3 regions of the Halomonas sp. AOP7-E1-9 genome follow, and region 3 is predicted to be linked to each of the others. Evidence: predicted binding sites of a transcription regulator. Region 3 holds the regulator's gene; each other region holds the start of a gene.
The links. Region 3 encodes FNR, which switches genes on or off when oxygen is low (the NO sensors DNR and NnrR bind a similar motif). Its sites were predicted from a motif close to TTGATNTANATCAA; they were not measured.
Positions count from the first base shown of each region.

Region 1 (10,615 bases), on a different contig from region 3:
TAATCGTTCACTGATTGATCCAAGCATCGTTATCCTACCCAGCATTAAGATCAGCAGCGTATCCTCTATAACGCTATGGCAGAGACCCAAAAAGCACAGCGCAAGCGGCATAAGTTTGATACGTCGGTACCGCTCATCGGCCAGCGTCGCGAGTAGCTCCACGGCCAAGACGGTGTGGCTTCAATAGCAGCACCAACGCCACGCAGCACAGCAGCGCTACGATGAGATCAAACGTTAGCGCGGTGATTTGTTGGCCGGCTACTATCCCCAGTAGGCCGATACCGACGACGGGCAGCGAGATCGCCACATAGGCAACAACGAAAAAAGACGATACCGTTGCCGCTTTGTGCTGAGGGGAGCTGGCCGCCGATATCGCGCCCATGCCCGCCCGGAAGGTAATGCCCTGACCAATGCCCGCAACAATGGCGCCCAGTATGAAACCCAGCAGTTGCTCGTAAGCAATCCCCCACGCAATGATGAGCACACCGACAAGCAGCACAGCACACCCAATCGGCAATCTTCCAGGCTCAGGCAGCCGCCCCTGACCCATTTGCCCAACAGTCGAGGCGATAAACGGCAGCCCTGCCACACACCCTATCAGTGCATGATTGGTGTAGCCCATTTGCTGGCCCAGGAAGGCGGGGGTTGCTGCGGTATAAAAACCGAACACCATAAAACCAGCAAACGCTGCGATAGCCGCGGGTATAAAAACGCTGCGCACCTCAGAAGGGATTTTAGGTGTTTGAACGCGAAGCTTGATATTCGCTGGGCGCGTAACCGTTTCAGGCGCTCGCCAGATACACACCACCGCTACCAACGCTAACGCGAAGTGAATAGCAAACGGCAGCACCAACGGTGCCGCAAACAGCACGGCCAGCGCCCCCGCAAGTACCGGCCCGACACCTAACCCGACCATATTGGCGGCGGTAGCAACCAACGTGCTGGAGCGCCCCCAGGAACGTGGTGCCAGCTCCATGACAGCCACGGTGGCAGTACCCGTAAAGATACCCGCCGAAAGCCCCGAAAGTACGCGGCCGGTAAGCAACATGCCTAACCCATCGGCTTGCCAAAATACGATATCGCTTACCGCTGACAGGAAAAGCCCGGCAAGCAGCAGCGGCTTACGCCCTAGCTGATCAGACCATTGCCCGGTAATCAATAACGCTGAAATGACCCCCACCGCATACGCCGCAAAGATGACGGTAATCATCAGATCCGAAAAACCAAATTCATGCTGATAGATCGGATAAAGCGGCGTGGGCAGCGTGGTGCCCACCATGGTGATCATGAAAGCAAGCGCCGCCCCTAAAAATACGCCTGCGCGCCGCGTATCCGACGCTTGAGAAGAGCTCATAAATGTCCTTATCAAAAATAAAGAGATCCACCTTCTCAGAAGGCGAGTCGAGAATGGAAACTCACATAGCCAACGAACGTTAATGGATGCGTTTTATATCACCGCCAACTGCTCTTGGGCCAGTTTGGCAAAGTGCGTGCGTGAGGGCTTTAGCCCTTTCACCGAGGGCCACGCCAACCATGCATCGGGCACCATAAAGCCCGGCAGCGCCTCGCGCACCCAACGGGCCAGGGCCTGATCTTCGCCGCTTTGCGCCTGCCAATCAATAAAGGCAACGGGGCGCTCACCCCACTCGGGGTGTGGCACAGCAACCACCAGCGCTTGGGCGACGCTAGGGTGATCCACCAACCGCTGTTCGATGCTTTCCGGCTGAATGTTCTCACCGCCGGAGATAAAGCCGTTATCCAGCCGCCCTTCAACCACCAGTTCCCCCGCAGAATTGAAATACCCCTTGTCCCGAGTGGCAAACCAACCCTCATCATTTAGGGTTGGGTCCAGCGCACCGTTATTTAAATAGCCGCTAAACAGGGTATCGCCCCGCACCTGTATTTCATTGTTGATGATCCGAACATCGCGCCCCGGAAGTGGCTTGCCGACAACACCTGGTGCCGAGGGAGCACCGGTACAGACCTGGCTTGCCATTTCAGATAGCCCATAACTAACTTTTGGCGCCAGCCCCAGCGAGGTCATGTGTGCCACCAGCGGTGCGGGGATTGCCGCGCCGCCCAACAGCAGTTCGCGCAGCTGTGTCCTGGCGGGGTCAAAGCCCGCTTGTAATAAGCGCCAGAGCTGAGTGGGTACCAGTGAAAGGTGCGTAATAGGCTGTTGTTCCAGGCGTGCAGCCAGCGGCGCATCACCATCATCCAGAATGACCCGGCCACCTGCGAGAAATACGCGAAAGGGAATCGCGTAGCCGCCAATATGAAACAGCGGTAGCGACAACAGCCAGCCGCTTTGTTGATCAACCGGAATTAAGGTCGCCGAGCCTCTGGCCGAGGCCAAATGATTCCCCAGCCGGTGCAGTACCGCCTTAGGCATGCCGCTGGAACCCGAGGTAAAAATCGTGTTACAGCGCTGATCGGCATTCAGCTGCACCGCTTGTTCGGTCATTAACTCTTCGGAAAAATCGAGGGTAATCGGCGCTGGAGCCGATGACGTTACCTGCGCGTCACCCTGCTCGCCTTCCGTATAACAAATGCGGCTGGCCTGCAGGCGCTGGGCAAGCGCGTGCTGATGGGTGCCTGGAAAGGCCGGGTTAAGCGGGCAGAAAACCACCCCGACACGCAGACAAGCCCAGGCCAATAATAACGAGGCCAATGCGCCTTTGGCCGGGGCCATTAATTTGTCCCCAGGCTGAACCCCCTTTTGCGCCAGCTGTCGCGCCAACGCGGCGATACGCCTATCGAGCATTCGATAGGTAAGCGTCACTGAGCCACTGTGTAGCGCAATATGCTGCGGAGTTTCAGTGGCCCAATAGTTAATGGGGCAAGGTTGCATCACGCGGCACGCTCCTGGTTATTCCTGCATATCTTGATAGAGGCACGTCAAGCGCCCGGCAACGACATCACCTGCCGTGGTGGTTACCCGTTCAGCCAGCCAGTTTCCGGTATCCAGCCCCGGTGGTTCTTCGGGCGCCCATTGGCAGGCCAGCCGAGCCAGCAAACCCAAGCCAAGGTCAGACTCGAAACTTGAGGAAATAACCACCCGCAGATTATCTGTCCGCGCCCGCTGTACAAGTGCCTCGCAAGCGCTTAATGCGCCTATCAATGTAGGCTTAATCACCAGGGCGGCAATATGAGGATGGGAATACCAGGGCGCGTTACGTGACAACGTTTCATCCAGCGCAATCTTCACACCCGCTGCATCGGCCACGGCAATGGTGTCAGCAAACGTGGAGCAGGGCTCTTCCAGGTAGTCGATCTGTTCACGCGGTAGCTGTCGACAAAACCGCGTGGCCTCTTCCCTTGTCCAGCCGCCGTTGGCATCCAGAATCAGTTGGGTAGCGGGCAGCTTTTCAGCCAGATTGGCGATCAGCGCTAGCTCGTCGCTCATTGCGTAACGCGCTACCTTGAGTTTGAGGCGCGAAGGTGGCGGCTGCCCGCCCTTGCGTATGTTGTCTAACGCGCTATCCAGCATCGCGATCAGCGATACGGGCTCGCCTTGTAATAGTGGGTAAGGCGCTAACGCGGCGGGACAATGTGGGGGCCAAACGTGCTGTGCACAGTCGAACCCGAACTGTACCGAGGGGAGCGTGGGCACTGCTTCTTCACCGCGCTTCAAGGCGGTTAGGCAGGCCCTGCTTTCGGTCTCGGCATCGGTTAAGGTTTCTGCTGAAAAACCAGGCAGTGGCGCAATGTCACCCCACTGCCCGTTAATCGACACCAGCAGCCCTTCTCGCTGCGTGATCCGCTGGCCGTTAAACAGCAGCGGCTGGCGAAGTGGCAGCGCGTAGCGGTAAAGCGCTAATGGCATTAAGGGTTACGCGGATAACGTGAGAAATCCGGGGGCCGCTTCTCATTAAACGCGTTACGCCCCTCCTGGCCTTCATCGGTCATGTAATAGAGCATAGTGGCGTTACCCGCTAGTTCCTGCAGCCCGGCCTGGCCATCGCAGTCGGCATTCAGTGCCGCTTTCAAACAGCGTAGCGCCATTGGGCTGTGCTGCAGCATCTCCCGGCACCAGCGCACGCTCTCTTTTTCAAGCTCATCCAGCGGCACCACGTGGTTGACCAGGCCCATCTCCAGCGCTTGCGCAGCGCTGTACTGGCGGCACAAAAACCAGATTTCGCGGGCTTTTTTCTGACCCACAATGCGCGCCATATACGAGGCACCGTAGCCGCCGTCGAAAGAGCCTACTTTGGGTCCGGTCTGGCCAAAAACCGCGTTATCCGCCGCAATGGTCAGGTCACACATAAGATGCAACACATGCCCACCACCAATCGCGTAGCCTGCCACCATGGCGACAACCGGCTTGGGGCAGGTACGAATATCACGCTGAAAATCCAGCACGTTCAGGTGATGAGCACCCTGCTCATCCTGGTAGCCGCCATAGTCACCGCGAATGCGCTGATCACCGCCGGAGCAGAACGCTTTATCGCCTGCGCCGGTGAGCAAAATCGCGCCGACGCGACTATCGTGACGTGCGCGACCAAGCGCCTGAATCATTTCGCTAACCGTCAAGGGGCGAAAGGCGTTACGCACCTCTGGGCGGTTGATGGTAATGCGTGCAATGCCCTCTTTAGAGACATGATACCGAATATCCTGGTAGTCGCCGGAGTGGTCCTGCCACTCAACCGGTTGATAGAGTTCCGCTTCTGTAAGTCCGTGGATCATTCAAAGTTCCCTGATTCATTAGGTATTGGCGTCTTTCGGGCTTAGCGCAACATACCTGCCACGGCCAGCCCTAGTGCCAGAAGGCTTAACAGCGCCGCAGCGCCATACATCAGCTTTTTATTGGTGGTGTCGCGGCCCAAAATAAGGTCAAACATTCCGTGGCGCAGGCGATGGGCGGCATGAAAAAGCGGCAAACAGACCGCCGCGCCAACAAACAGAAAGCCTGGCACGCTGAATAGCAGTCGCGATGCCCGCTCATGGCTGAGCGCGTCGGCAGGTAGCCAGCCCAAGGGAAGCAGCACGGCAAAAAACAGGATGGCAGAGGGCAGTAACACGGCAAAACAGACGCCGCCTGCACTGAATAGTCCCCACCATAGCGACTCATCGTAGGCCTGGTGGTGGGGAAGCTGATTCGTGCGCTGACTGCCCGCGCCTGACGCATTCATGGTTGGTTTAGTCATACAGACGCCCTCCCAAACAGCCAGATGAACAACAGCAGTACGGCCAGAACGCCCGCCCACTGTCCCGCCACAATCGCCTTATCCGGTAGTTGGTAGTTACCGATGCGCAGCGGCATAACGCGAGGAAACAGCACAAAAAAGGTCACCGCGTGAAACAGGCTGGCGGCTAGCGCCAAAAGGTTGAGCAGCAAAACGATGGGAGATCCCATAAAGGCGATCCATCGTTGCCAGCTATCTGGGCCCTGGAGCAGCGCGACCATGCCCGCCAGTAGGCAGAGTAGGAAAAAAACCAGCGGTAACACCGTCGCTTCACGCAGCATATAGAGTTTAAAAAAGCGGAGTTTCAGCCACCAGTTACGTTTTAACGGCACAAAGCGTTGCGATGTCGACTTATCCATACCCTTTCTCCTAGCCCTTAAACAGCGCAATTAGCGTGTGCTTAGCGGACGCCACTTTGCTCTGATTGATAGCCGCCGCTGGGTCAACGTGTTTGGGACACACCTTTGAGCAAAAGCCCACAAAGGTGCAGCTCCATACGCCTTCATGACGGTTCAATTCGTCCATTCGCTGCGTGCTACCGTGGTCACGGCTATCCAGGTTATAGCGATGCCCCAGCGCAATGGCTCCTGGGCCAATAAACTCAGGATTAAGCCCAAACTGCGGGCAAGCGGAGTAACAAAGCCCACAGTTGATACAGTTAGCGAACTGCTTGTAACGGGCAAGCTGCCGGGGCGACTGGCGATAGGTTTCTGGCGCCTTCGGGTCAAAAGGCTTTACCGGGTTGTCGTCTATCAGATAGGGCTTAACGGCGGCCAGGTGATCGAGGAATATCTCCATATCAACCACCAGGTCGCGCTGCACGGGAAAGTGCGCCAATGGTTCAATGCGGATCTCATCGTCGAAGTCGCGCAGGAAGGTCTTACAGCCAAGCTTGGGGACGCCATTCACCATAACGCCACAGGAGCCACAGATCGCCATGCGACACGACCAACGGTAGCTCAGAGTGCTGTCGAGCTGCTCTTTGATGTGATTCAACGCATCCAACAATGAGGTGCTGTCGTCGACTGGCAGCTCATACTCCTGCCAATAGGGCTCGGTAGAGTTGTCGGGTAAATAGCGTTTGACGCTGATGCGCCGGGTGGATACCTGCTGAGTACTCATGCCTTGCCTCCCTTGGACGCATCCCCATAGGTACGTTCTGCGGGCGCGGAAAAACGCACGTCTACTTCCTGCCATGCCAACCGAGCGTGTGCATCGCCTTGATAAAACACCTGGCTGTGCTTGAGGTAGTTAATGTCATCGCGCGTTTGCATACCGTCATCCAAGCGCTGGTGAGCGCCACGGGACTCACGCCGCTCCAGTGCACCAAGGCAAGATGCCTCGGCAATATCCAGCCCGTAGCCAAGCTCAATGCACTCAAGCAACTCTGTGTTGAATATTTTGCTGGTGTCGTTGACACGAATCTTCTGATAGCGCGCCCGCAGTTCACGAATCGTCCCCAACGACTGCCGCATACCCTCTTCGGTACGATAAATACCGCAGCCACTCTCCATGGCCTGCACCATGGCATGCTTAAGCGTCACCCACGTCTCGCCGCTGCCCTCACCATCACAAAGATGCGCTAGTTTTGCCTGCTGATGGGCAGCTTGGGTTTCCAGAAGGTGCGTGTCTGCCCACTCGGTTTGCGCCGCGCGCTGGCTTGCCTGCTCCCCTGCTAAACGGCCAAACACCAGCAGCTCAGTGAGCGAGTTGGAGCCTAAGCGATTAGCACCATGCAGCCCAACAGAGGCACATTCACCCGCCGCATAAAGCCCGGCAACCGACGTTTCACAGTAGGGATTGGTTTCAATACCGCCCATGGTGTAGTGCACCGCCGGGCGGATAGGGATCGGCTCTTTGACCGGGTCAACGTTAATGTAGGATTTAGCCAGCTCGCAGATAAAGGGCAGGCGCTCAAGAAGGTAGGCTTCGCCCAAGTGGCGCAGGTCAAGATAGACCACATCGCTATCGCCAAAGGTGCCAGTGCGGCCCGCCTGCTGCTCCTGCCAAAAGGCCTGTGAGAGCTTATCGCGAGGGCCCAGCTCCATGTACTTGTTTTCCGGCTTGCCCAGTGGGGTTTCCGGGCCCAGCCCGTAATCCTGAAGGTAGCGGTAGCCATCCTTGTTGAGCAAAATACCCCCTTCGCCACGACACGCTTCGGTAATTAAAATGCCGGAGCCGGGAAGGCCCGTGGGGTGATACTGAACAAACTCCATGTCCCTAAGCGCCACACCGTGGCGATAGGCCATCGCCATCCCGTCGCCAGTCACGATCCCTGCGTTGGTATTAAAGCGAAACAGGCGCCCGGCACCTCCTGTTGCCAATATCACGGCTTTGGCGCGCAGCAGAATAAGCTCGCCGGTGGCCACTTGAAGGGCAATGACGCCAATAACGGCCCCTTCGTGCACGGCAAGATCAAGGACAAAATACTCATCGAAGCGCTCAATTTGGGAATATCTGAGCGAGGTTTGAAACAGGGTATGCAGCATGTGAAAGCCGGTTTTATCGGCGGCAAACCAGGTACGTGCGGTTTTCATGCCGCCAAAGCGGCGTACCTGCACATTACCATCCTCCTTGCGGCTCCAGGGGCAGCCCCAGCGCTCCATCTGCACCAACTCTTGGTAGGCATGATGCACAAAATAATCCACCACGCCTTGCTCAACCAGCCAGTCGCCACCCGACACAGTGTCGTCAAAATGCGCCTGATACGTATCCTCCTCGCTGGTTACTGCCGCCGCACCGCCCTCAGCGGCAACGGTATGGGAGCGCATAGGATAGACCTTGGAAATCAGAGCGATGCTTTGAGAAATGCCCTGTGCCTTAGCGCTTTCTGCCGCGGCGATAGCGGCACGCAAGCCTGCGCCGCCTCCACCCACAATCACGATATCGAAATCTCGATGCTGCATGATGCTCCCTTTCTGTAGCCAGGCCAAAGGCGGTAGTGGCGACACGCTTCGATGCGGTGTCTTTTGGTTGAACTTATCACACTCCAGGTACGTGCTATCCCCGCATGCCAAGCTCTATTGACGCATATCAAGAAATACACCTTTAAGACAGGCGATGCTTTAACAAGAGTAGTTACGTTTAATTTCTCATTTATTAATTTTAATAAAGAATTCCAACTACAATTTTTAACTATTAGTCGCTATCGCCATTCTCTGCAACGTATGTAACCGCAAGCAGATGAAAATCAACCACGATAGCAGTGAAGAGATTCGGCTGCTTTCGCAGCCCAAAAGAGGGGCAGCTTGATATGAACAGTAGTGTGCAATCGGCATTTGACTGGAAGTTGTTGGCGCCGCTTGTAGTGGCCATTATCGTTGCGTTGATACCCACGCCTGAGGGAGTTGCCCCTCACGCCTGGTACTTCTTCGCTATTTTTTTGGGCTGTGTGGTGGGGCTGATTTTTGAACCCTTGCCAGGCGCGGTCATTGGGTTAATCGGCGTGACCCTGGTGGCGCTGCTCTCCCGCTGGGTGCTGTTTTCACCCGAACAGCTAGCGACCGAAGGCTTTAATGCTGCCAACCAGGCCTTTTCATGGGCAGTTTCGGGCTTCACCAACTCGACAGTATGGCTGATTTTTGGCGCGTTTATGTTCGCGCTGGGGTATGAAAAAACCGGGCTAGGTAGGCGCATATCACTTTGGCTGGTCAAGGCCATGGGCAAGCGCACATTAACGTTGGGCTACGCGGTAATGATCGCCGATGCGGTGCTAGCGCCTTTTACACCTTCCAACACGGCGCGTAGCGGGGGCACCATTTATCCGGTCATTCGCAATCTGCCGCCGCTTTACGACTCCCAGCCCAATGACCCCAGCATGAAGCGCATGGGCAGTTTTCTGATGTGGACAGCGATCACCTCTACCTGTGTGACCAGCTCGCTGTTTCTAACCGCGCTTGCCCCCAACCTGTTGGCCATTGCTCTGACAGAAAGCGCTACCGGTATTCATATTAACTGGGGGCAGTGGTTTATCGCCGTAGCGCCCGCTGGCATTCTGCTGCTGTTGCTGGTCCCTCTGCTCTGTTACTGGCTCTGCGCGCCAGAAGTGAAAGCCGGTGAAGAAGTGTCCAACTGGGCGCGGGATGAGCTGAACAAACTGGGGGCGCTTACTCGCAACGAGATACTGCTGGTCATCATGGTCGTCTCTGCGCTACTGCTGTGGATTTTTGCGGGCGATGTTGTGTCCGCCTCCCTGGTAGGCCTGGTGGTGATTTGCTGCATGTTGCTGACCGGCATCGTGAGCTGGAACGATATCCTCGACAATCGAGCCGCCTGGAATACCTTTGTGTGGTTTGCAACGCTGGTGGCGCTGGCAGGCGGGCTAAGCCAGGTCGGATTCGTCAACTGGTTTGGTGGCGTGGTGGGTGAACAAATCAGCCACTTTAATCCCGTCATGGCGATGGTGGCGCTCACGGTGATCTTCTATCTCCTGCACTACCTGTTTGCCAGCGTCACGGCCCACGTTACCGCCCTGTTGCCGGTGATGCTGGCGGCGGCTTCCGGTATTGCAGGGCTGGATATGCAGATGTTTATCCTCCTGCTGCTCCCCACGCTGGGCTTTATGGGCATTATCACCCCCTACGGCACCGGCCCAAGCCCGGTTTACTATGGCAGCGGCTATCTGCCAAGCGCCCTTTATTGGCGGCTTGGGGCTATTTTTGGTCTGCTGTTCTTAGTGGCCTGGCTGGCTATCGGTTTGCCGTGGCTGCTGTTGATTAACTGACTCCAGGTGAGCGAGCCGTTTAGCCGAGGCGTTGATACCATCGGCTAATCGGTTCGGCGATGCTTTTTGCTTGCTCTGTATGCAGGTTGTGCCCGCCTTCCAGCGCGATAGGGTGCACGCGAGGGGCTATGTTAGCCAAGCGGGCGGCAAGTGTGTGAAATTTAGTATCCTGCCGACCTGAAAAGTAACCAATGGGAAGTGACGTTTCAGCCAGCCACGGCCACTGAGAGGACTGCCTGCCGAGCGACGTGCTTCGCAGCATTGTCGCCACGGACGGGCCATGATTGGCCAACCGCCGTTCAATCTGCCGCGCTCGCTGCGCATGTGTAAGGTCAGCAAAGACGGGCTGCCGATACCAGTCGGTAAGCACGCGTTCAAGAGGTTCCTGCGCAAAGCGTTGTGCCCAGCGTGCATCATGAGCCATACGCTCATCGCGCTCGCTTTCGGGCAAGCCTGGATGAGCGCTCTCCAGCCAAAGCGCCTCAAGCCCCGCAGGTTGGCGGCGGGCGTGATCAAGCGCCAAACGGCCTCCCAGCGAGTAGCCCAGCAAGCAGTAGCGGTGAATATCCTGCGCGGCCAACGTACCGGTTAGCCAGTGGTGAAAAGCGGAGAAAGAGTCGACCGCCACCTGGTGATTTTGGCCGTGGCCCGGTAAATCCAACGCCAGGCACGGCACATCTTTCAACGCGGCGATGACCTCCGCCCA
Region 1 is NZ_JBQSVC010000003.1:132,857-143,471, forward strand. Features, by position in the region: gene ACT3R4_RS03250 (MFS transporter) at 134-1,354, opposite strand; gene menE (o-succinylbenzoate--CoA ligase) at 1,448-2,851, opposite strand; gene menC (o-succinylbenzoate synthase) at 2,870-3,826, opposite strand; gene menB (1,4-dihydroxy-2-naphthoyl-CoA synthase) at 3,826-4,686, opposite strand; gene frdD (fumarate reductase subunit FrdD) at 4,728-5,147, opposite strand; gene ACT3R4_RS03275 (fumarate reductase subunit C) at 5,144-5,545, opposite strand; gene ACT3R4_RS03280 (succinate dehydrogenase/fumarate reductase iron-sulfur subunit) at 5,556-6,308, opposite strand; gene frdA (fumarate reductase (quinol) flavoprotein subunit) at 6,305-8,092, opposite strand; gene ACT3R4_RS03290 (anion permease) at 8,440-9,909, shown strand; gene menH (2-succinyl-6-hydroxy-2,4-cyclohexadiene-1-carboxylate synthase) at 9,929-10,615, opposite strand, start outside.
Region 1: the regulator FNR is predicted to act here: its motif matches at 8,210-8,223, upstream of frdA (fumarate reductase (quinol) flavoprotein subunit).

Region 2 (10,615 bases), on a different contig from region 3:
GCTCAAGCCGGGTAAGAATATCCTCATAAACGCACTGGTTTTCCAGGCTGTTTTTCGTATCTACCAACAGTGCCTCGGCAAGGTATTGGTCCTTTCGTGCATCAGCGCCACGATGGGTGGTACCCGCTAGCGCCTCGGTTACCAGCTGCGTACCTTCTCGCTGATAAAGGCGCTCCGGTGGGCAACCGATAAAGGCGGTCTCTGAATCCCACTGAATGCCCAGTTGAAAGCACGCCGCCGCCTCTGCCTGCCAGCAGCCCAGCAGCGCCCAGGGCGATGGCGTTTTCGATGCGTCATCCGCGATAACCAAACGCGTCTCTCGCGATAACACCACTTTGGGCGTATGGCACAGCTGATCAGCGTGGGCCACTTGGGACACCCACGCTGACCACGCCTGCTGGGCAGGGGAGTCATAACGTAAATAGGCATGCGGACGCAGAGGGGGCAGCGGTTGTTCTTGCTGGAGACTGGCTAAAAAGACGCGTGCTTCGGCTATTTCAAGGTCGCCACAACGGTCGTCAAAGCGCAAATTGAGCGTCAGTAGCGCCCCCTGTTGTGAGCGCTTAAGTTCAACACGCGGCAATATAAAACAGCAATTTTTGAAATTTTCCCAGCCGGGCGACGTAGCATCAAACGCCATGCCGCCGAAATAGTCCGGCTGCTCACCAGGCAAGGTTGCGAGTTTGGCAAGGTCGGCCTGTAGTGTCTCAAGCGAATCGGTGACGCTCACCATGCCTAGCGTCGCGTACTCCGGTGCGCCAGCGTCTCGCGCTTTCCAGTAGCCGCGCGGAAAAACCGTTTGCGCGTCCAACCATCCCATCAGGCTATCAACGCGGCAAGGCACGCTCAGGCGTATAACCCCTTGGATGGACGGCACAGACAATGCATCAAGCCGGTCCATAAGCTCAGCGACAGCGCTCTGGCTGTTCATATGCGCCAACCCGTAAGCGACGCTGCTGCCTGTTACCCAGCGCATGTGTTCAGACAATCAGTGGCCCCGCGTCTCAGATAAATCGGGTGCGGCGCGTAATGCCCAGCCTCTGTTTGATATAGGGTAAGACCCAACGGTCTCCCCCAAAATGGCCAGCGTTCGCGCCCGCTACCAGTAAGAAAAAGGTTAACGCAATCATCCACGGGTTGGTGGAGACCGTACCCGCCATTAGAAACGACATATTCATCACAATAGCGAAGAAGCCTGCAAAAGAGGTCAGCCCCCCCACGATCAAACCCAACCCCACGAGTATCTCCCCCAGCGGGATCACCACATTAAACATACCCGCATAGGGCAGCGCAAAATGCTCCAAAAAAGCAACGTAGTTGGGATACACCATGCTCCCTTCCCGCATTACAGGGTTCGCCACCGCGTTACTCAGGAACCCTTGCGCATCAAAACCGCCCGTCAGTTTGCCGATTCCCAAACTGAGCCAGGTAATCCCAAGATAAAGCCGGAAGGCTAGCCAAACAAGCGCTGCATATTTGCTTTGTCTAAATAAGTCGCCGATCATCAAATTAACTCCTGTTAAGAGGGATTAACAATAGTTTGTGATAAGACACCGCTGCTTCTTTTGACGCAGGTCTACTTTTTAGCACTTAATAATACATAGCTACGCACGCCCTTTTAGTCATTTAACGTCATCACGACCAGGACACCGAAGCAATGGATCAACCCGACAAGCACCGCCCGTTCCAGGTTTGGTTATTAGCGGCCCGGCCTCGTACGCTGCCTTTGGCATGTGCCTCTATCCTGCTTGGCTCAGGCCTTGCGGCGCACGCACAAGGGTTTAATCCGAGCGTGCTACTCCTTGCCCTGCTAACGGCGATTGCCCTGCAAGTGCTTTCAAACCTGGCCAATGATTACGGCGATGCGGCGACGGGGGCGGATGATCACCAGCGCATAGGCCCGGTTCGCGCTGTCTCGTCAGGGTTACTGAGCCCTCGCGCTATGCGCGGTGGAATGGTGGTGATGGCGGTCGTTGCCGCCCTGTGTGGACTGTTGCTACTGCTGACGGCTTTTGGCAATCAGTGGGCGTCCATTCTCATCTTTATTCTTCTGGGTGCTGCCGCGCTGCTGGCCGCGGTCACGTATACCGTAGGGCTGGGCGGCACGCCGTATGGCTACCGGGGGCTGGGAGATATTGCGGTCTTTATCTTCTTCGGCTTGTTAGGGGTGCTCGGCACGTACTACCTGCATGCACAACAACTGGACGGGCTTACACTACTGCCCGCGGCCGCTTGCGGGTTACTGGCAACCGCTGTATTGAACGTGAATAACGTGCGCGATATCGAAAGTGACACGCGCAACGGCAAGATCACTTTGGCGGTGCGCTTGGGCCGCGCTAACGCCATTACCTACCACTGGATATTGCTGGCAATGGCGCTACTGCTCACCGTGATTTATCTGGTCGCACTGCCCGCCCCCTGGCTTAGCTGGAGCTGCCTGCTGGTTGCCAAACCGTTAGCAGACGCTGCCAGAACGCTACACCACACTACCGACGGTGAAACGCTTACCGGCATGCTGAAAAAAACCGCGCTATCGACGCTGATTTACAGTGTACTGCTCTCACTCGGCCTAGCGCTCTATTAAAGAGGCCAAGCCGCTTGCCCCGTGCTTAAAGCACGACCTCATACCCTTCAAATTTGGGCGGCCCCAGGTAGATACCTTCCGGTGACTTGGCGCCCGCATGAGCCTTACGAAACGCCTCTGACTGGGTCCAGGCGCGGAAAGCCGCTTCCGACTCCCATACGCTGTGGGAAATAAACACGGTGTGCTCTTCCTGGCTTGCGCCCTGCAACATGTTGAACTGCTTGAAACCGGGCACGTCGCTCAAGTGCGAATCACGCTTACGCCACACCTCCAAAAAATCCTCTTCGCGGCCTGGGGCAATCTGAAAACGGTTCATTGCGATATACATGACAACTCTCCTGCTGGGTTGGTCCTGCCAAGTTAGTTACGCGGCGACAACTTGATGGTAACGTCACCATCAAGTAACGAACAGCTTAGGCTTGTGAAGAAAACTGCTTGCGCTGCTGATAGTGCCCACGCTCTATTATCTGCCAACACCAGCAGATGCCAACAAGCCTGAAGTTCTGGATTAACCTTCTCGTTGCCTGGTCGGCAGGTGGCAGCCAGCGGATTGGCTGTCGTCTGTTGATGCCCTAGCCCGCCCCCCCCCCAGCAAGCGAATGCTGTTGGCGGGGGCGGGCTATAGATGCATGCCTAACGCGGCGTATTAGCCAAGCGCTTCCAGCGACTGCTCGATGATGCTCAAGCCCTCTTCCAGCACCTCACTTGACACAGTCAACGGTACCAGAATACGGATGCTGTTGCCGTAGAAGCCGCAGGAAAGCAGAATCAGGCCATTCTTGCGCGCCTTGGCGCAGAGTGCGCCGGTCAAGTCGGTGTCGGGCTTTCCGTTACTATCCAAAAGCTCGAATGCCGCCATGGCGCCCAGCTGGCGGCCGTGCGCCACGGCGGGAAAGCGCTCTTCCCATACGCCAAAACGTTCAGCCAACAGGCGACCCATCTGCGCGCTGCGCTCAAGGATATTCTCTTCCTCGATCACTTCGATCACCGCCAGCGCCGCGGCGCAAGAGAGCGGGTTACCGCTGTAGGTGCCGCCCAGCGAGTTGGGGCCGGAGGCATCCATTACTTTGGCCGAACCCACGACAGCAGACAGCGGCATGCCGTTGGCCAGGCTCTTGGCGGTGGTCAGAATATCCGCTTCGATACCGCTGTGCTCCAGCGCAAACAACTTGCCGGTGCGCGCAAAGCCAGACTGCACTTCATCGGCAATCAACAGAATGCCGTGCTCGTCGCACAGCGCGCGCAGCGCCTGTAGGTACTCGGGTGAAGCAATATAGAAACCGCCTTCGCCCTGTACCGGCTCGATCACGATGGCCGCCGTGCGGTGCGGGGCGATATCGGTCTTGAACAGCGTGCGAATGCCATCGAGTGACGCCTCTTCACTGATGCCGTGCAGCGGATTCGGGAACGGGGCGCGGAATACGTCGCCCGGCATCGGGCCAAAGTCGTTCTTGTAGGGCAGCACCTTGCCGGTCATGGCCAGCGTCATCATGGTGCGGCCGTGGAAGGCACCATCGAAAGTGATGATGCCGGTGCGGCCAGTGGCGGCGCGGGCAATCTTCACGGCGTTTTCCAGCGCTTCGGCACCGGTGTTGACCAGCATGGCTTTACGCTCGGGGCCACGTACCGGGGTCAGTTCACACAACTTCTGACACAACTGCACATAAGGCGCGTAGGAGATGACCGCAGCGCTGGTGTGCATGACCTTGTGCAACTGCGCTTCAACCGCGGCAACGATTTTCGGATGGCGATGACCCAGGTTGAGCACGCCGATGCCGCCCGCGAAGTCTATCCAGCGGTTACCGTCGGCATCCCAAAGCTCGGCGTTTTCAGCACGCTCGGCAAAGGCCGTATTCGGGGTCGCTGCGCCGTTGGCCACATAGCGGTTTTTGAGTTCGTTCAGTTCGTGATTAGTCATGTTCATTCCCCTTATAAGCCGCCGACGCAGACGTATTTCAATTCAGTAAATTCATCGAGACCGTGATGGGAGCCTTCACGGCCAAGGCCAGACTCCTTCACGCCGCCAAACGGCGCCAGCTCGGTCGAGATCAAGCCTTCATTAACGCCAACCATACCGTACTCAAGCGCTTCCATGGTGCGCCAGATACGGCGATAGTCGGTGGCGTAAAAGTAGGCTGCCAAGCCGAACGGCGTATCGTTGGCCATCTGGATGGCCTCTTCATCGCGCGTAAACCGGAACACGGGCGCGACGGGGCCAAACGTTTCTTCATCGGCCACGGCCATGGCGGTCGTCACATCGGCAAGTACCGTAGGCGTAAAGAAGCGCTCGCCGGCTGCATGAGGCTCGCCGCCGCACATAAGGCGGGCGCCATTCTGCATGGCGTCGTCCACGTGGTGCTGCACTTTATCGACCGCGGCCTGATTGATCAGCGGACCAATCACGCTGCCGTCTGCCAGGCCATCGCCTACTTTCAACGCTTTCACGCGCTCGGTGAGCTTACTGATAAACGCATCGTAAATGCCGTCCTGGACCAGAAAACGGTTGGTGCACACGCAGGTTTGCCCGGCATTGCGGAACTTGGAAGCGATAGCACCGTCCACCGCAGCGTCCACGTCGGCATCGTCAAACACGATAAACGGCGCGTTGCCGCCCAGCTCCATGGCGGTCTTCTTCACGGTGCTGGCGCACTGGGCCAGCAGACGCTTGCCCACCGGCGTGGAGCCGGTAAACGACACCTTACGCACGCGTGGGTCGGTGGTCAGCACTTCGCCGACTTCTGCGGGTTTGGAGGCGGTCACCACGTTGATGGTGCCCGCGGGCAGGCCCGCTTCCAGCGCCAGATAAGCCGCCGCCAGTGCGGTTAAGGGCGTCGCTTCAGCGGGCTTAATCACCACGGTGCAGCCGGCGGCAAGAGCCGGGGCGCACTTGCGGGTAATCATTGCCAGCGGGAAGTTCCACGGCGTGATCGCAGCAACAACGCCGACCGGCTCACGCAGTACTAACAAGCGCTTGTCGGCGCCGTGGCTAGGCAGGGTTTCCCCGGCCATGCGCTTGGCTTCTTCAGCGAAAAACTCGATAAACGAGGCGCCGTAGGTGACTTCACCCTTGGCCTCTACCAGCGGCTTGCCCTGCTCAAGCGTCATCAAGCGGGCGAGATCATCGGCGTGCTCGATGATCAGTTCGAACCAGCGACGCAGCAGGGCTGAGCGCTGCTTGACCGGGGTGGCGCGCCAAGCGCTACCTGCTTCATAAGCAGCGGCGACCGCATCACGGGTATCTTCCGCGCCAAGCTCTGCCACACGGGCGATGGTTTCGCCGGTGGCAGGATTATCCACGGCAAAGGTCTCTGTGCTCTTGCGCCACTCGCCGCCTACTAGGGCGGGGACGGCTTCGTGCAACCACTGTTCGATAAAGCTCATGCAATGCTCCTGTGAATGTCGTAGGACGGCTTACAGATCCGCCATCATGTGTCGGTCGCTATAGGCGCGGCCATAGGTGAAGAGCGCATGGATATACAGCGCGATGCCCAGTACCGACCAGCCAGCGAAGATGCTCCACTCTGCACCACTCAACGCGGCCGGGCTGCCCGGCAGGTAGAGACAGGCCATGCCGAAGGACAGAATGATGGCCAGGGTGCCGCAAAGCTTGCCGTGACGGATACGGAACGGTCGCGGCATATCCGGCTCGCGAACGCGCAGCACCATAAAGGAGATGGCTACAAAGAGGTACGCGATCACGATGCCTAGACCTCCGGCGTTAACGATCCACACTAGCGCCGGGCGGCCGAAGAATGGCGCGATGCAGGAAAGAAAGCCCATCAGAAAGATAGCGTTGGTAGGCGTTTTATAGCGTGGATGCAGCTTGCCAAAGGGGGCCGGCAGCATGCCGGCTTTAGCCAGCGCATAGATGGCCCGCGAGCCGCCAATGTAGAACGCGTTCCAACTGGTAATGATGCCCGCGATACCGGCCATGACCATCAGATTGCTGGCCCAGGGAGCGTTAAATAGCGCGCCCATGGCGTCCGGTACACTTAAGGAGCTTGCGGCAAGCTCAGAACTGTCAAGCGCAAGGCTGGTCGCCAGAATGATCAGCGCATACCACACGACCGCCAGAATGACCGAGAGCATCAGCACCTTGCCGATGGCCTTATAAGGAAGATTGATCTCTTCTGCGGCCTGGGGAATCACGTCAAAACCCACAAACAGGAAGGGCACCATGACCAGCACCGCAATGATTCCAGCTACGGTGCCGTTATCGCCATGGGCAAAAAGCGGCAGCATGTTGATGGTTTCACCTTCAAACAAGGCACCAGTCACAAACATCACGCCCGCCAGGAGAATCATGCCGGTAACCACCTTCTGTACCAGCGAGGCGGTCGTAACGCCAAAGTAGTTGATCAGCATCATGGCGAGTGAGCCGCCTACACCTACGGCCACCCAGGTGGCTTTTACTTCCCAGCCGGCAATCGTCCACAGGTGCCCAACGGCGTAATTAGGCGCTAGGTGTTCGATAACCGAGGGCAGTGCGACGGCTTCCAACGCCACCACGCTTAAGTAGCCAAGAATGATCGCCCAGGTGCATAAAAAGGAGGGCAAATGGCCCAGGGCACGATAGCTGTAAACGTGCTCACCGCCCACTTTGGGCATGGCGGAGGCAAGTTCGGCGTAGGTCAGACCCACGAGTACAATGGCTAAACCGCCCACGATAAAGGCTAAAATAGCACCCAGGCTGCCAGCCGATTGAATTGCCGTGCCGGTAAGAACGATCCAGCCCCAGCCAATCATGGCGCCAAAGGCGAGTGCCAATACATCACCACGGGCGAGTACCCGGACGAGCTTATCCTGTTCAGAAGAGGGAGTGTTCATGGCAAGAGTCCTGCAGGTTATTGGATGTTGTCGTTGGCGCTCTATGGCGCAGTATCCTGATACCGTTTAAACGGTATCTAAACACGCTAGCAGGCTGGACGCAGAACGCGTATACACCACTTTTGTGTTTAACTAGACCACTTTTAGCTTGCACCATATTGGTGCGCAATCGACTCGCGTTAATCGTTTGAAAGCCGGCACTATTAGGGCTTTTGAAGGCGGCAAAGGGGCTTTTAATGGAGCGTGAACAGGTCGTGCACCAACTTGTGCATCTTTATGCACTTCAACCTGAACGGCTGAGCAAGCAGGTGCGTATCGAACAGGCACTGCGCTATGCGATTACCCAGGAGTGGCCTTCGGGGATGCGCTTGCCGGCTCACCGCAAGTTAGCGGAAGGCTTGGGTGTCGCCCGTCAGACGCTGGCATTAGCGATCAATACGCTACTCAACGAAGCGTTGCTTAAAACGGCTCATGGCCAAGGCACCTGGACCCGAAAACCAACGACGAAACCTGCTGTACTTATTCATCAGGAACGCCCGCTTTCCCAACGTGCGCAGAAAGTGCTCCACAGCCCAGGCGCCAGCCTTATCCAAAGCGGGGCTTTTGTGCCCGGCATCCCGGATATCGCCCAGTTCCCCATGCGTAAGTGGCGCCAGCTGTATGCCAGTGTGACCGTGCCGCAAAACGCCTTGCTGCTCTCCTACTCGACCGGCGGCTACGGGCCGTTAAAGCGTGCGATACGCGATTTTTTGGAGCGCTGGCGCAATATTCGCTGCGACATTGATCAGATTATTATTACCGACGGAACGCACAACGGCATTGAACTGTGCGCCGTGGCCTTGGCGGATGTGGGAGATACCGTGATAATGGAATCGCCCTGCTACTGGGGAGCTCGCAACGTATTTACCGCTGCAGGGTTAAATATTGAAATGTTGCCGTGGCAGCCCGGCCAAGGCCATAGCCTGCCCGCAACGTCTGGCCCTGTGCAGCTTACTTATCTCACCGGCTCCCACCACTATCCGCTCAGTGTGCCTACCAGTGCCCACGACAAGCAGCGCCTATGTGATGCGTTAGCGCCTGCGTACATCATTGAAGATGATTACGAGTTCAGCCGCGACGACCATACCAATCTGCTGTTTGATCCACAGTCTGAGCGTCACTTTCTGGTTGGCTCTTTTTCCAAAATGATGTTCCCGGGACTACGGCTGGGCTATTTGGTGGTCCCCCGCCAGTTATCAGGGCCCATGAATCGCCTGCGCAGCGAGCTGTTTCGTGAGGGACGCATGCTGGATCAAGCCGTGCTTGCCCAATTTATTTTCGATGGTGACCTGGATGCTTGGTGCCGCCGTATTCAGCGCGATTATCTTGGCCGACAGCAGGTGGTGCACGACCAGCTACGCACGCTCCCCTTTGTACGGCGTATTTCGCCACCCAGCAGTGCAATTAGTCTGTGCATAGAGTTTGAGTCCTTTATCAACGACGTGCAGCTTGCTCAGGCGTTACTTAAGGAGCATTTAATTGTGCGCCCGCTAAGCCCTGTGTGTGCCAGGCATGATCTTCGTACGGGCCTGGTAATGGGCGTGGGTATGTTGTCAGGCGAAACGCTGGCACGGGAGGCTCAGCGGCTGCGCCGCTGTTTGGAAATCCTGTTACGCTAACGACCAATAACAATCTGATTTTAGTACGTATAAACTCTAGCCCTTAAACAGTATTAGTGTTGGCGGCTATCAATAACACGATTATCAATAGCCCTGTTATCAATGACGCTGTTATCCACAAGGAACTCTGCATGCTCCGCCCTGTTGATAATTCTAACGCTACGCTTTCATCTTCACTGCTAACTCTGCGCAACGCGGTAGGGTTAGCGTGTATGTTGTTGCTCTCTGGCTGTGCGACCTTTGCCCCCAACCCACCACAAGACCAGAGCAATATCTGCGAAATTTTCCGCGAACAGCCCACTTGGTACGACTACGCACGCGACTCTCAGGAGAAGTGGGGAACGTCCATTGCGACACAAATGGCGTTTATTCAGCAGGAGTCTTCCTTTAAAAGCCACATTCGTCCTGACCGCAAGTATTACCTGGGCTTTATCCCCGGCCCCCGCCCCTCTTCGGCAAAAGGGTATGCCCAAGCGCAGGACCCGGTATGGGGAGAGTACCAGGAGCAGGCAGGTAGCTTGTTTGCGCGGCGCACCAGCATGAAGCACGCCACCGACTTCATCGGCTGGTACAACCACCGATCTCAGCAGCAAGCAGGCATTTCATTAACCAATCCTGAGCATCTCTATTACGCCTACCACGAGGGCGCAGGGGGGTATCGACGTGGCACGTACCAGAGCAAGCCTCAGGTAATCAACGCAGCACGGCAGATCGTCGCTCGCACAAACCGTTATCAATCCCAGCTCAATGCCTGTGAAGCCGAATTTCAATGCCGCCGTTTTTATCAGGTCTGGCCCTTTTGCCGTAGCTAAGCAGTTTTAACATGTCCCTACTCATCGGTTCGTTCTTTGTTTTTGTAGTTTTTTTCACCTCGATGTTATCGGGTATCTTCGGCATGGCGGGCGGGCTGGTACTGATGTGGTTTCTGCTGCTCGCGTTCCCGGCGGCCAGCGCCATGGCGGTGCATGGGGCCATCCAGCTTACCGCTAACGGGTCGCGGGCATGGTTATCACGACGCTTTATTGTCTGGCGAACGGTCGCGCTTATGACGCTAGGCGTAATAAGCGCCGCCGGGCTACTGGTGTTGCTTGGCTATAGCGCCAATGCCGCCACGGTGTCACTGTTAATTGGCTTGATGCCCATTCTGGTGTGGATGCCCAAACGCTGGTTCCACCTCAACGCCAACCGAACGAGCCACGCGCTGCTTTGCGGCATGGCATCGGGTGGGTTAACCATTGCCGCCGGAGTGTCCGGGCCGCTGATCGATATCTTCTTTGTACGCTCTCGAATGGACCGCCGTGAAGTGGTGGCCACTAAAGCAATGATTCAGGTGGTCGCGCATAGTATTAAAATTCTCTTCTACCTGAGTGCTGCGCTGGCACTAGGTGCTGGGGATTGGGGCATGGTACTGCTGGCTGCACCGCTGGCTATCCTGGGCACCCAAGTAGGCACACATGTGTTACATCGCCTTACCGATGCCAACTTCCGTACATGGACACGCTGGATTGTGACCGGTATTGGCATTTTCTATTTTGCCCAAGGGGTG
Region 2 is NZ_JBQSVC010000003.1:145,697-156,311, forward strand. Features, by position in the region: gene ACT3R4_RS03305 (isochorismate synthase) at 1-988, opposite strand, end outside; gene ACT3R4_RS03310 (DoxX family membrane protein) at 1,005-1,505, opposite strand; gene ACT3R4_RS03315 (1,4-dihydroxy-2-naphthoate polyprenyltransferase) at 1,658-2,584, shown strand; gene ACT3R4_RS03320 (heme-degrading protein HmuQ) at 2,610-2,912, opposite strand; gene gabT (4-aminobutyrate--2-oxoglutarate transaminase) at 3,231-4,502, opposite strand; gene ACT3R4_RS03330 (NAD-dependent succinate-semialdehyde dehydrogenase) at 4,514-5,965, opposite strand; gene ACT3R4_RS03335 (APC family permease) at 5,996-7,411, opposite strand; gene ACT3R4_RS03340 (aminotransferase-like domain-containing protein) at 7,648-9,069, shown strand; gene ACT3R4_RS03345 (transglycosylase SLT domain-containing protein) at 9,201-9,881, shown strand; gene ACT3R4_RS03350 (TSUP family transporter) at 9,893-10,615, shown strand, end outside.
Region 2: the regulator FNR is predicted to act here: its motif matches at 1,566-1,579, upstream of ACT3R4_RS03315 (1,4-dihydroxy-2-naphthoate polyprenyltransferase).

Region 3 (10,615 bases):
AGCGCCCGCTCTCCATCTATGTCCATATCCCGTTTTGTCGCAAAATCTGCTTTTATTGCGCGTGCAATAAAATTGCCACGAAGAACACCGCCCTGGCCGAGTCGTATCTCTATCGGCTAGATCGTGAGATGGTCCTGACGGCCCGTCATCTGGATACAAAGCGCCCTGTCAATCAGTTGCACTGGGGCGGAGGCACCCCTACGTTTCTTTCACTGGAGCAGATGGGCGACTTGATTGACCGCCTGGACGCACGCTTCGGTCTTTCAAACGCACCAGAGCGTGACTACGCCATTGAGATCGACCCGCGCGAAGCCGATGTTTTAACCCTGCGCCACCTGCAGTCTTTGGGCTTCAACCGCCTGAGCCTTGGCGTACAGGACCTGGACCCACGCGTTCAAAAGGCGATTAACCGTCATCAGCCTCGCGTGCTTACCGAAACACTAATGGATGAAGCACACCGGTTGGGCTTTCTCTCGCTGAATCTGGATTTAATCTACGGTCTGCCCTTTCAAACGGAAAGGAGCTTCGCCAAGACGCTTGAACAGGTGATCGCGTTAAATCCGGCGCGTTTATCCGTGTTTAATTACGCGCATTTGCCTGAACGCTTCAAGCCTCAGCGACGTATCAGCGTGGATGACCTGCCAGGTGCGGATGAAAAGCTTTCGATTCTGCGTACGACCATCGACATGCTGACCGCTGCGGGCTATCAACATATTGGGATGGATCACTTTGCCAAACCCAATGACAGCCTGGCGGTTGCCCAAGCCAACGGCACCCTACAGCGCAATTTTCAGGGCTACTCCAGCCATGCCAGATGCGATCTTATCGGTCTGGGCGTGTCAGCTATTTCCCGAATAGGCGATAGCTATGCGCAAAACCCTACTGACCTGGCTAGCTACGAAGAGAACCTGGATCAAGGTCGACTGGCTACCGTGAAAGGCGTACGATTAAATCAGGATGACCTAATACGAGCCGACGTTATCGAACGTTTAATGTGCGATATGCGCCTGGATTTAGCAGCGGTTAGCCGGCAATGGCAGGTTAACGCCAACGACTACTTTGCCAGTGCGCTGGAAAGCCTACGCACTGCTGAACAGGACGGGCTAATCGTTCGCTTGGATGATACGCTTGAGGCGACGCCAATGGGCCGTTTACTGATTCGCCAACTGGCCATGGCGTTTGATGCTTACCTTCCGGGGCACTCAGGCCAACGCTACTCAAGAATCGTTTAACCGGCGGCATCAACGCCTGCGGTAGATAGCCATTTAGGCAAAAGAGAAACAGGGAGATAGTCATGCTACCCTCGACAAGCCAACGACGCTCGCTTCTTCAAGAAGCACGCTGTCAGACCTGCAGCCTAAGCTCGCTTTGCCTTCCACTAGCGCTTGAGCTTGAAGGCATGGGGCAGTTTGATGCCATCATCAGACGCCGAGCACCGCTGAAAAAGGGCGAAACACTGTTTCGTCAAGGCGACCGTTTTACCAGTGTGTATGCCGTTCGCTCAGGCAGCCTAAAACAGGTAACCAGCGAAGGTAATGGCAACGATCAGCTCACTAACTTCTTTTTGCCCAGCGAGCTTGTCGGATTGGACGGCATTGACGAAGAGCACTACCCAGGCAGCGTGATTGCCCTTGAAACCACCACCATCTGCGAAATTCCCTTTGATCGGCTGGACCTGCTTTCAGAGGAGCTGCCGGAGCTTCGTGGTCAGCTGTACCGCAGTATGAGCAAGGAGCTTCGCGATGACCGGCGCATGATGCGCCTGTTGTCGCGCAAAACCGCCGACCAGCGGCTGGCCAGTTTTCTACTGACGCTTTCAGAGCGTTTTCGGCGTCGGGGTTACTCGCCTTACAGCTTTAGGCTTTCAATGGCGCGTGCGGATATCGGCAATTATCTGGGGCTGGCGGTTGAGACGGTCAGCCGTATCTTGAGCCGTTTTCAGCAGCAAGACGTGGTGGCCGTCTCAGGGCGCGAGGTTAACATCCTCGATATGCAGCGGCTTATAGCGCTTGCTGAAGAGGAAGAGCCGGTGATTAGCTCACGTTAAATGCTTCAATACGCCCCGCCATGAGTGCTTCCTGTTTGGCTTCCAGTCCCGCAAAGTCAAACAGGTCGCGGTCAGCTAGCTGCGAAGGCGCGACGTTAGTGACCGCTTTAAACATGCTTTCCAAACGCCCCGGATACTTTTTGTCCCACTCGGCCAGCATTTCCTTAACGACCTGACGCTGCATGTTCGGCTGCGAACCGCACAGGTTGCAGGGAATAATCGGGAACTCCATCAGGCGCGAAAACTCCGCAATATCCGCCTCTTTACAGTAGGCCAGCGGACGAATCACGACATTCTTGCCGTCATCGGAAAGCAGCTTGGGCGGCATTGCCTTCAGGCTGCCGCCAAAGAACATATTCAGAAACAGCGTTTCCAGAATATCTTCACGATGATGGCCAAGGGCGATCTTGTTGGCGCCGATTTCTTCGGCAAACCCGTAAAGCGACCCGCGCCTTAACCGCGAGCAAAGCGCGCAAGTTGTCTTGCCTTCCGGCGTTTTTTCTTTCACTACCGAGTATGTATCGCGCTCCAGAATGCGGTACTCCACGCCGAGTTTTTCCAGATACCGGGGCAGTATATGCTCAGGAAAACCAGGCTGCTTTTGGTCCATATTGACCGCCACCAGTGAAAAATTCACCGGCGCATTGCGCTGCAGGTTGCGTAAAATCTCAAGCATGGTGTAGCTGTCTTTCCCCCCCGACAGGCAGACCATGATCCGATCGCCTTCATTGATCATTTGGTAATCGATAATTGCATTACCTACCTCGCGCCGCAGCCGCTTTTGCAACTTGTTGAATTCGCGTTTCTGTTTGGCATCCTCAAGCGCCGGCTGGCCTTGCAGGTCAGGCGTCGGTGCAACGGTTGCCGCGGCGGGGTCAAAATGATCAAGGTGTTGCATGATATAAGCACTGCCAATGGTAGAAGGAGCAGCCGCTATTCTAACAATACTCCCGCCGTTCACCCAACTGGCAAAATCACGTCGTTACTATGATCATAACTACGGTCATCACTATGGTTATCAATACGGTTATCAATACGGTTATCAATACGGCCATCGGCACAGGCACCACTACGCTAGAAGCTAACCCGACTGCGTCATATCACGCTGTAAGCGCATATACAGCAAGGCGCTTGCGGTGGCTTTACCTAGCAATCTCTGGGTCGAGATAGTAGGCACTTGCCAGCAGGCCAACGCCTCGGAAAACGGTTGGGAAGACTCCACTAACGGGTGTAAACGGCGCAATTGGCGTTGATGCAGTTTGGCCACATCGACCTGAACATTAGGTAGCCCAAACCCGAGGTGCGCTCTAAAGGCTCTATTAAGCATGCAAAACTGCTGGTCCAGTTGCCACCCGACCAGCGGCCGGTTGCCAATAAAATCGGTAAACGCATGCAGTGTCTCGGCACAGAGGGGTACCGCCGTGGCGGGATTGTAAAGCTGCTGATGCTGGCTTGTGTGCACTTGCTGTTGATTAAGTACCACAGCAGCCACACTTAATACCGGCGTTTCACCGGGTAGTGATTCGCAAGCCAGCGCCACTAGCTCTTCCCCCATATAGGGCTGGAAAAGCCAGGCGTAAGGCGAATTCGCATAGCGGCGCCGATCTCGCTCACGCTTAAACATTCTGCGCAGCGTTTGCCCCAGCAGTGCCATGCCTTTTTTGCTGCCTTGCATAGCGCTGCTCATGAATACTCTAAATGGTAACGATAGGAGAGGCGCTGTTTAAAGTCTTTAACGATATGTAGCGACTCGCGCAATAAATCGCGCTCAAGTGACGAGAGCTCTTGCACCACCACGTGATTGGAGCGCGCATCGTCCATATCCTGCCCGCTAAGTTGCTGTTTAAGACGCAGCTCGGTCAACAGTGAAAGTGCCTCTCCTAAATCATCAGCTGTGCGCCGTTCAAGGCGGCCATCATCAACCAGTGCCTCCAACCTGCCCAGCGTCGAGGTTACGCTGATGCGCCGCTCAAGCGCCATGGTACGTACACCGTGGACAATCGGAAAAATGCCGCCTTTTTTGATATCGATACCGTGCTGAGGCTTTTTAAGCGAACCAAAAAGCGTCAGCGGTGTTGAAAAACGCAGAGCCGCACGCGCAAAGTAGGAAAGCAGAATTTCATCATGGGCACAGCGCGCAAATAGCGCCTCGCGCACGCTTTCAAGTAAACATGGATTCCCTGCCATTGAATGAGCATCCAGCATAATGGCAAGTTTCATTAAACTATCGCCATCGCGCACGTTGGCCCATTGAGCAATACGCTTCTTCCACTGAGAAACGCTGGCAACCCACTCGGGGTTAGAGACCATGATATTACCAGGGCACGGCGGGTAACCCAGTTTTATGAGCGTCTCGGTTAAGGCCTGCATATCATCGGCGACACTTGGCCACTGGGCGTCGTCGTCTAAAATCAGACCGTTATCCTGATCCGTTTTCAAAATTTGCTCGCCGCGCCCTTCACTCCCCATCACCATCAGGCAGCTATGCTGATGATGCTCCTCATTGATAACAAAATCCCAGGCCTTGCTCATAATCCGGCCATTCAAGGCCGCCAGCAGGTCCATGGCAAAATTAAGCTTAACGCCTTGTGCCATAAGGGCTGTGACGAGTTCAGGGGTACGATGACTAGCAACTGCCAACGTTTCCAAGTCATCAGCCTGCTCCACCTGCAGACTAACAACGTAACTTCGGCTGGAAAAATAACTCAGCACATCCGTCAGCTCGACCACGCCTTTTAACGCGGCCTGCTCCATCACCACAACGCGGGTAACCTTGTGCCGAGTCATTAACACCAGGGCTTCAAACAGGTACTGCTCAGGCGTTACCGTGACAAGGGAGAAGTGCGCCACCTGACCCACCAGAGTGGCTGACGTGAAGCCGCTCACGACCAGGCCATTGAGCAAATCGGTTTTCGTCACCATGCCAAGCTTGCCTTGGGTTTCCACCAGCAGGCTGTCAGCATGGCTTTCGTTAAGCTTTTCAACCGCCCCGGCAATAGTGGTAGAAGCATCCATCAGCAGGGGCGCTCGCATACATTCACTAATGCGGGCCAGCATAAAGCCTGCCATGGTGACGCCACCGTCGGCGCGCTTTTCTGTCAACAAGCGCGCCTTGTGAGCAAGTGACTGCCTAAAGAACTGCTCAAAAGGAGGGTACTGGCGACACAGCTGGCTAAACAGAAGGCTGGGCATGGTGTAGCAAAGGCACTCCTGCTCAGCCTGAAAACGGTAGCGGCTTTTTCCGTTCAAGATGCTAATGGCGCCAAACAAGTCCCCTGCCGTGTAGTGCCCAATGTGAGCACTTGCCGCAGGCAAGGAGGGGTCTATCTCAGCGACGTCTCCCTTATGAATAAGAAAAACGTAAGCACCCTGCTCGCCCATTTCCAGGATAATGTCATCGCGGTCAAAATAGGCAAGGTCCATGCCTCGACGAACATGCTCGCGCCCCGTGTCATCAAGCAACGTAAATGGCAGTTGGGACAGATCAACATCAACCATGGGGCATGTCCTTACACTACAAAAGAAAAAAGCGACGTCCGTAAAATTGGAAGTACGTCAATCAACGGGTGAGGTACTTCTTTCTGGTTTACGGTGTTTAAGAGCCAGCCTACTACTTTTTATTAGTAACGGTAGCGTCAGACTACTGCCTAGCATAAGCCCTTCTCAATAAAGTAAACCAATTAACCCAAATAAGCCTGTACAAAACCTGCCACTAAGAAACACATACTACTCTATATACCTTTATCTATTATTCCAACGTCGCCCGACGTTGGTTTAAACGACTAAAGTAGCACCTCCCCAGCAACTAACCGTTAGCATTGAACGCTATTTTAAAGTAGCAAATATTATCTTTTAACCAAACCCTAGACCATCGTTCAACTAACGAGTAGTCTGCTGAAAAAATGTACGTAAAAACGCTAATATTCAGCCATTTGAAACTCTTTATTTAGTCTATAGTAGATAGTGATACCAAAGTCTGGGATTATTTTTTAGCGATTATTGTCCAGTATTGACAATGCATCATTCAGGGTAATTGCACAGTGCTAACCAAAACTTACCAAAATCTCATAAAACGCTTGTATCAACGGCAATAATCAATAACCAACCAAGAGACAAAACCAAGCGGTAGGTAGTTTTAGCGTGCAATTACCCTGACATGCTAAACGCTATTCCTGGTGAACTTTCCAAACCTAAAAACACAAGTGGAGAGCAACACAATGGCAGATGACAAATCCAATGCTGCGGAATACTGGAAAGCCAACGTTCGTTTAATTACCGGATGCCTTATTGTGTGGGCCTTCGTGTCTTACGGATGCGCGATTTTGTTTAGACCGCTTCTAGCAAGCATTCAAATAGGGGGAACAGACCTGGGCTTCTGGTTTGCTCAGCAGGGCTCGATCCTTACCTTTATTGCTCTGATCTTCTTCTACGCCTGGAGAATGAATCAGCTCGATAAGAAATTTGGCCTTGAGGAGTAAGTCAGAATGAGCCAATTTGCAATCAACCTGCTTTTTGTAGGCGCCTCCTTTGCGCTCTATATCGGTATCGCGATATGGGCGCGCGCGGGCTCCACAAAAGAGTTCTATGTGGCTGGCGGTGGTGTTCACCCGATCACTAACGGTATGGCCACAGCGGCCGACTGGATGTCAGCGGCCTCGTTTATTTCCATGGCGGGCCTGATCGCCTCCGGCGGTTACGCCAACTCAACCTACCTGATGGGCTGGACCGGCGGCTTCGTTATTCTGGCTATGCTGCTCGCTCCCTACCTGCGTAAATTCGGCAAGTTTACCGTTCCAGACTTTATCGGTGAGCGCTTCTATAGCCGTACCGCTCGGGTCGTCGCGGTTATCTGCCTGATTATCGCATCAGTTACTTATGTAATCGGGCAAATGACCGGGGCTGGCGTTGCCTTCTCACGCTTTCTGGAAGTACCTAGCACCTGGGGCATCTGGATCGCTGCGGGGATTGTTTTCCTGTACGCCGTCTTCGGCGGTATGAAAGGCATCACCTATACTCAGGTCGCCCAGTACATTGTACTGATTGTGGCCTACACCATCCCGGCTGTGTTCATTTCCATGCAGTTGACGGGCAACCCCATCCCCATGTTCGGTATGTTCAGCTCCCACACGGAATCTGGCCTGCCATTGCTGCAAAAACTTGATGATGTCGTCATGGCACTTGGGTTTCAGGATTACACCGCCGACGTCGACAACAAGCTGAATATGGTGCTGTTCACGCTCTCGCTAATGATCGGTACCGCTGGCCTTCCCCACGTTATCATTCGCTTCTTCACGGTTCCCAAGGTGGCTGACGCACGCTGGTCTGCGGGCTGGGCGCTGGTCTTCATCGCGCTGTTGTACTTAACAGCGCCAGCCGTAGCCTCCATGGCACGTCTGAACCTGATGACCACCGTTTATCCTGAGCTAACCGGCCAGGTTGAGAATTATGAGGAGGCCGGTGCCGAGCCAATCTTCTACGAGGATCGTCCTGAGTGGTTCCGCACCTGGGAAGAGACTGGCCTGATCACGTTCTTTGACTTTAACGATGACGGCCGCATCCAGTTCTATAACGATGCCAACGCTGAGTTTGACGTTATCGCTGATAGTCGCGGCTGGGAAGGCAATGAGCTGACGGTCAACAATGACATTCTGGTTCTGGCTAACCCAGAAATCGCCAACCTACCCGCCTGGGTAATTGGCTTGATCGCGGCGGGCGGTATTGCGGCTGCCCTCTCGACAGCGGCGGGTCTTCTTCTCGCTATCTCGTCGGCGATCAGTCATGACTTAATCAAGAACACGATCAATCCGAATATCAGCGAGAAGAAGGAGATGTTAGCAGCACGCATCTCAATGGGCGGGGCTATCTTGCTGGCCACCTATCTTGGCTTGAACCCGCCAGGGTTTGCGGCACAGACCGTCGCCCTGGCCTTCGGTATTGCCGGCGCCTCGCTGTTCCCGGTACTGATGATGGGTATTTTCTCAACTCGCATGAACAGCACCGGAGCCGTGGCCGGTATGCTGTCAGGCCTGGCGTGTACCCTGCTGTATATCTTTACCTACCTCGGCTGGTTCTTTATCCCGGGCACCAACATGCTGCCCAATACCCCGGATAACTGGCTGTTCGGTATCTCCCCGCTCTCCTTCGGTGCGGTGGGTGCCATGATCAACTTTGCCGTTGCCTTCCTTGTCTCTAGCATGACGGCGCCGCCGCCTAAAGAGATCCAGGAGCTAGTGCAAAGCGTACGCTATCCAAAAGGTGCTGGTGCCGCAGTTGATCACTAAGCCATAATCGTTCCTGAATGCGCTCGCCAGAGCGCATTTCACGGAATCCATGTCGAACCGGGCTTCCTTTGGGAAGCCCGTTCTCTTTCAGGAAATCGCTTTATGATATGGCACTTGATTGCCGCTATTTTTGCTGCACTGGCCGCTGCGGGGATTGGTTTGATTCTACGCAATCTATCTCGCAACCGGCTTCCTAAATGGATAGTGCCGGTGTTTGCGGGGCTGGGTATGCTCGGTTATCAGATTCACGTGGAGTACTCGTGGTTTGAGCACAAACAACACCAGTTACCTGAATCATCCGTCATCGTCAGTAGTGCCACCGGAACAGAAGTATGGCGCCCATGGACGTTTGTTTTCCCCATCACGACCCAGTTTAGCGTGGTGGATAGCGACAACATTATTACCCGCGATATTGAAGGTGATCAGGTGGTGGAGTTTATTCTTTACCAGTTCATTCGCCGTCATACTGATTTTGTGTCTACTCAGCCCTACTTGCTGAACTGCGAAAGCCGTGAACTGGTGCCGCTAAGCAACGAGGCTGGCGAGGCGCAGTTGAGCGAACTTCGTCTCTTGCGCGAAACATCCACGCTGTTAGCCACCGTATGCGGGAATGCCGACGCATAGGAGAGACGCAAGCGTTGCTCTTCGCCTAGAATGGGGCTCTTTACACGCGCCGCTCGCTGGGCGAGATAAACGTTGGTGGGGGAAATAGGCATGTTTCACGGTGGGCTGCTGGTCGCGGTATCCTTTCTTTATATCGCGATTCTCTTCGGTATTGCCTGGCACGGCGACCGCCGTGCCCGTACCCACGGCGCCAGCCGCCGGCGCCCCCTCATATATAGCCTGGCGCTGGCCATTTACTGCACCTCCTGGACATTTTACGGCGCAGTAGGCCAGGCAGCCACGGCAGGCTGGTCCTTTGCGAGTATTTTTGTTGGTCCTATCCTGACATTTTTACTGTTTTGGCCGGTTCTCGCCAAAATGATCCGCGTTGCCAAACACCAAAACGTCACTTCTATCGCGGACTTTATCGCCTCGCGCTACGGAAAGACGCAGTCGCTTGCCGCGTTTGCAAGCCTGGTCGCGCTGATCGGAACGCTTCCCTATATCGCGCTACAGCTAAAGGCTGTCTCGTCCACGTTTAGCGTGCTAACCGATGCCAGCGATAGCGTGGGAAGCCCGCTCTTTGGCGACACCGCCTTTTATGTAGCCGTTATTATGGCTGTGTTTGCCATTTTGTTTGGTACCCGTCATACCGATGCGACCGAGCACCATGAAGGCTTGATTCATGCCGTCGCCTTTGAATCCATCGTCAAACTTGTCGCATTTATTGTGCTAGGCGCCTTTGTTACCTGGGGCATGTTCGATGGCTTAAGCGAGCTAATGGGGCACGCAGAGAGCCAGCTTGGCCTTCAGCGCCAGCTCGCCAACCAGGACTTCGGCCAAAGTTTTTGGGCACAAACGCTGCTCGCGATGCTGGCGATTCTCTGCCTGCCACGTCAATTCCATGTGGCCGTGGTTGAAAATATTCACCCGGATGACGCCACCAAAGCCCGCTGGCTGTTTCCGCTTTATCTGTTGGCTATCGCTTTTTTCGTTGTGCCCTTGGCCGCAGCCGGGTTACTGCTCTTTTCAGAGAGCGGCGTCGAGCCTGATACCTATGTGTTGGCGCTTTCCATGGCCTCGGGCCATGAGTGGTTAGCGCTGCTGACCTTCATTGGCGGGTTTTCAGCCGCCACCGGCATGGTGATTGTTGCAGCGGTCGCCGTTTCCATCATGATCTCCAATGAAATTGTTATCCCGGCCCTGTTCCGGTTGCGCTGGTTTGATACCAAAGCCCGTGACTACGGACGCCTGGTCCTGCGAGCCCGTCGCATCACCATTGCTGTCGTGTTGGCGATGTCCTACGGCTTTTACCGACTCATCGCCGAGCTCACTTCGCTTGCTTCTATCGGCATGCTCTCCTTTGCAGCCGCCGCGCAGTTTGCCCCTGCGGTCATTGGCGGGCTTTACTGGAAACGCGGTAACCGGTTGGGCGTTATCGTGGGGATGAACGCAGGCTTTGCCATCTGGGTTTACAGCCTCTTGTTGCCCGCCATGACGAATGCCGGCGTGTTGCCCCTGGCATGGCTCTCAGACGGCCCGATGGGGATTGCCTGGCTCTCCCCCACCGCCCTTTTTGGCCTGAACCTGGGGGATAGCTTTACCCACGGCGTCATGCTATCGCTGGGCGTTAACCTGTTTTGCTATATCTTCATCTCCCAGGTGACCTCGCAGCGAGTGGTTG
Region 3 is NZ_JBQSVC010000002.1:104,923-115,537, reverse strand. Features, by position in the region: gene hemN (oxygen-independent coproporphyrinogen III oxidase) at 1-1,232, shown strand, start outside; gene fnr (fumarate/nitrate reduction transcriptional regulator Fnr) at 1,295-2,047, shown strand; gene ttcA (tRNA 2-thiocytidine(32) synthetase TtcA) at 2,034-2,945, opposite strand; gene ACT3R4_RS02160 (DNA polymerase III subunit epsilon) at 3,129-3,722, opposite strand; gene ACT3R4_RS02155 (putative nucleotidyltransferase substrate binding domain-containing protein) at 3,731-5,545, opposite strand; gene ACT3R4_RS02150 (DUF4212 domain-containing protein) at 6,265-6,525, shown strand; gene ACT3R4_RS02145 (sodium:solute symporter family protein) at 6,532-8,328, shown strand; gene ACT3R4_RS02140 (hypothetical protein) at 8,431-8,952, shown strand; gene ACT3R4_RS02135 (hybrid sensor histidine kinase/response regulator) at 9,043-10,615, shown strand, end outside.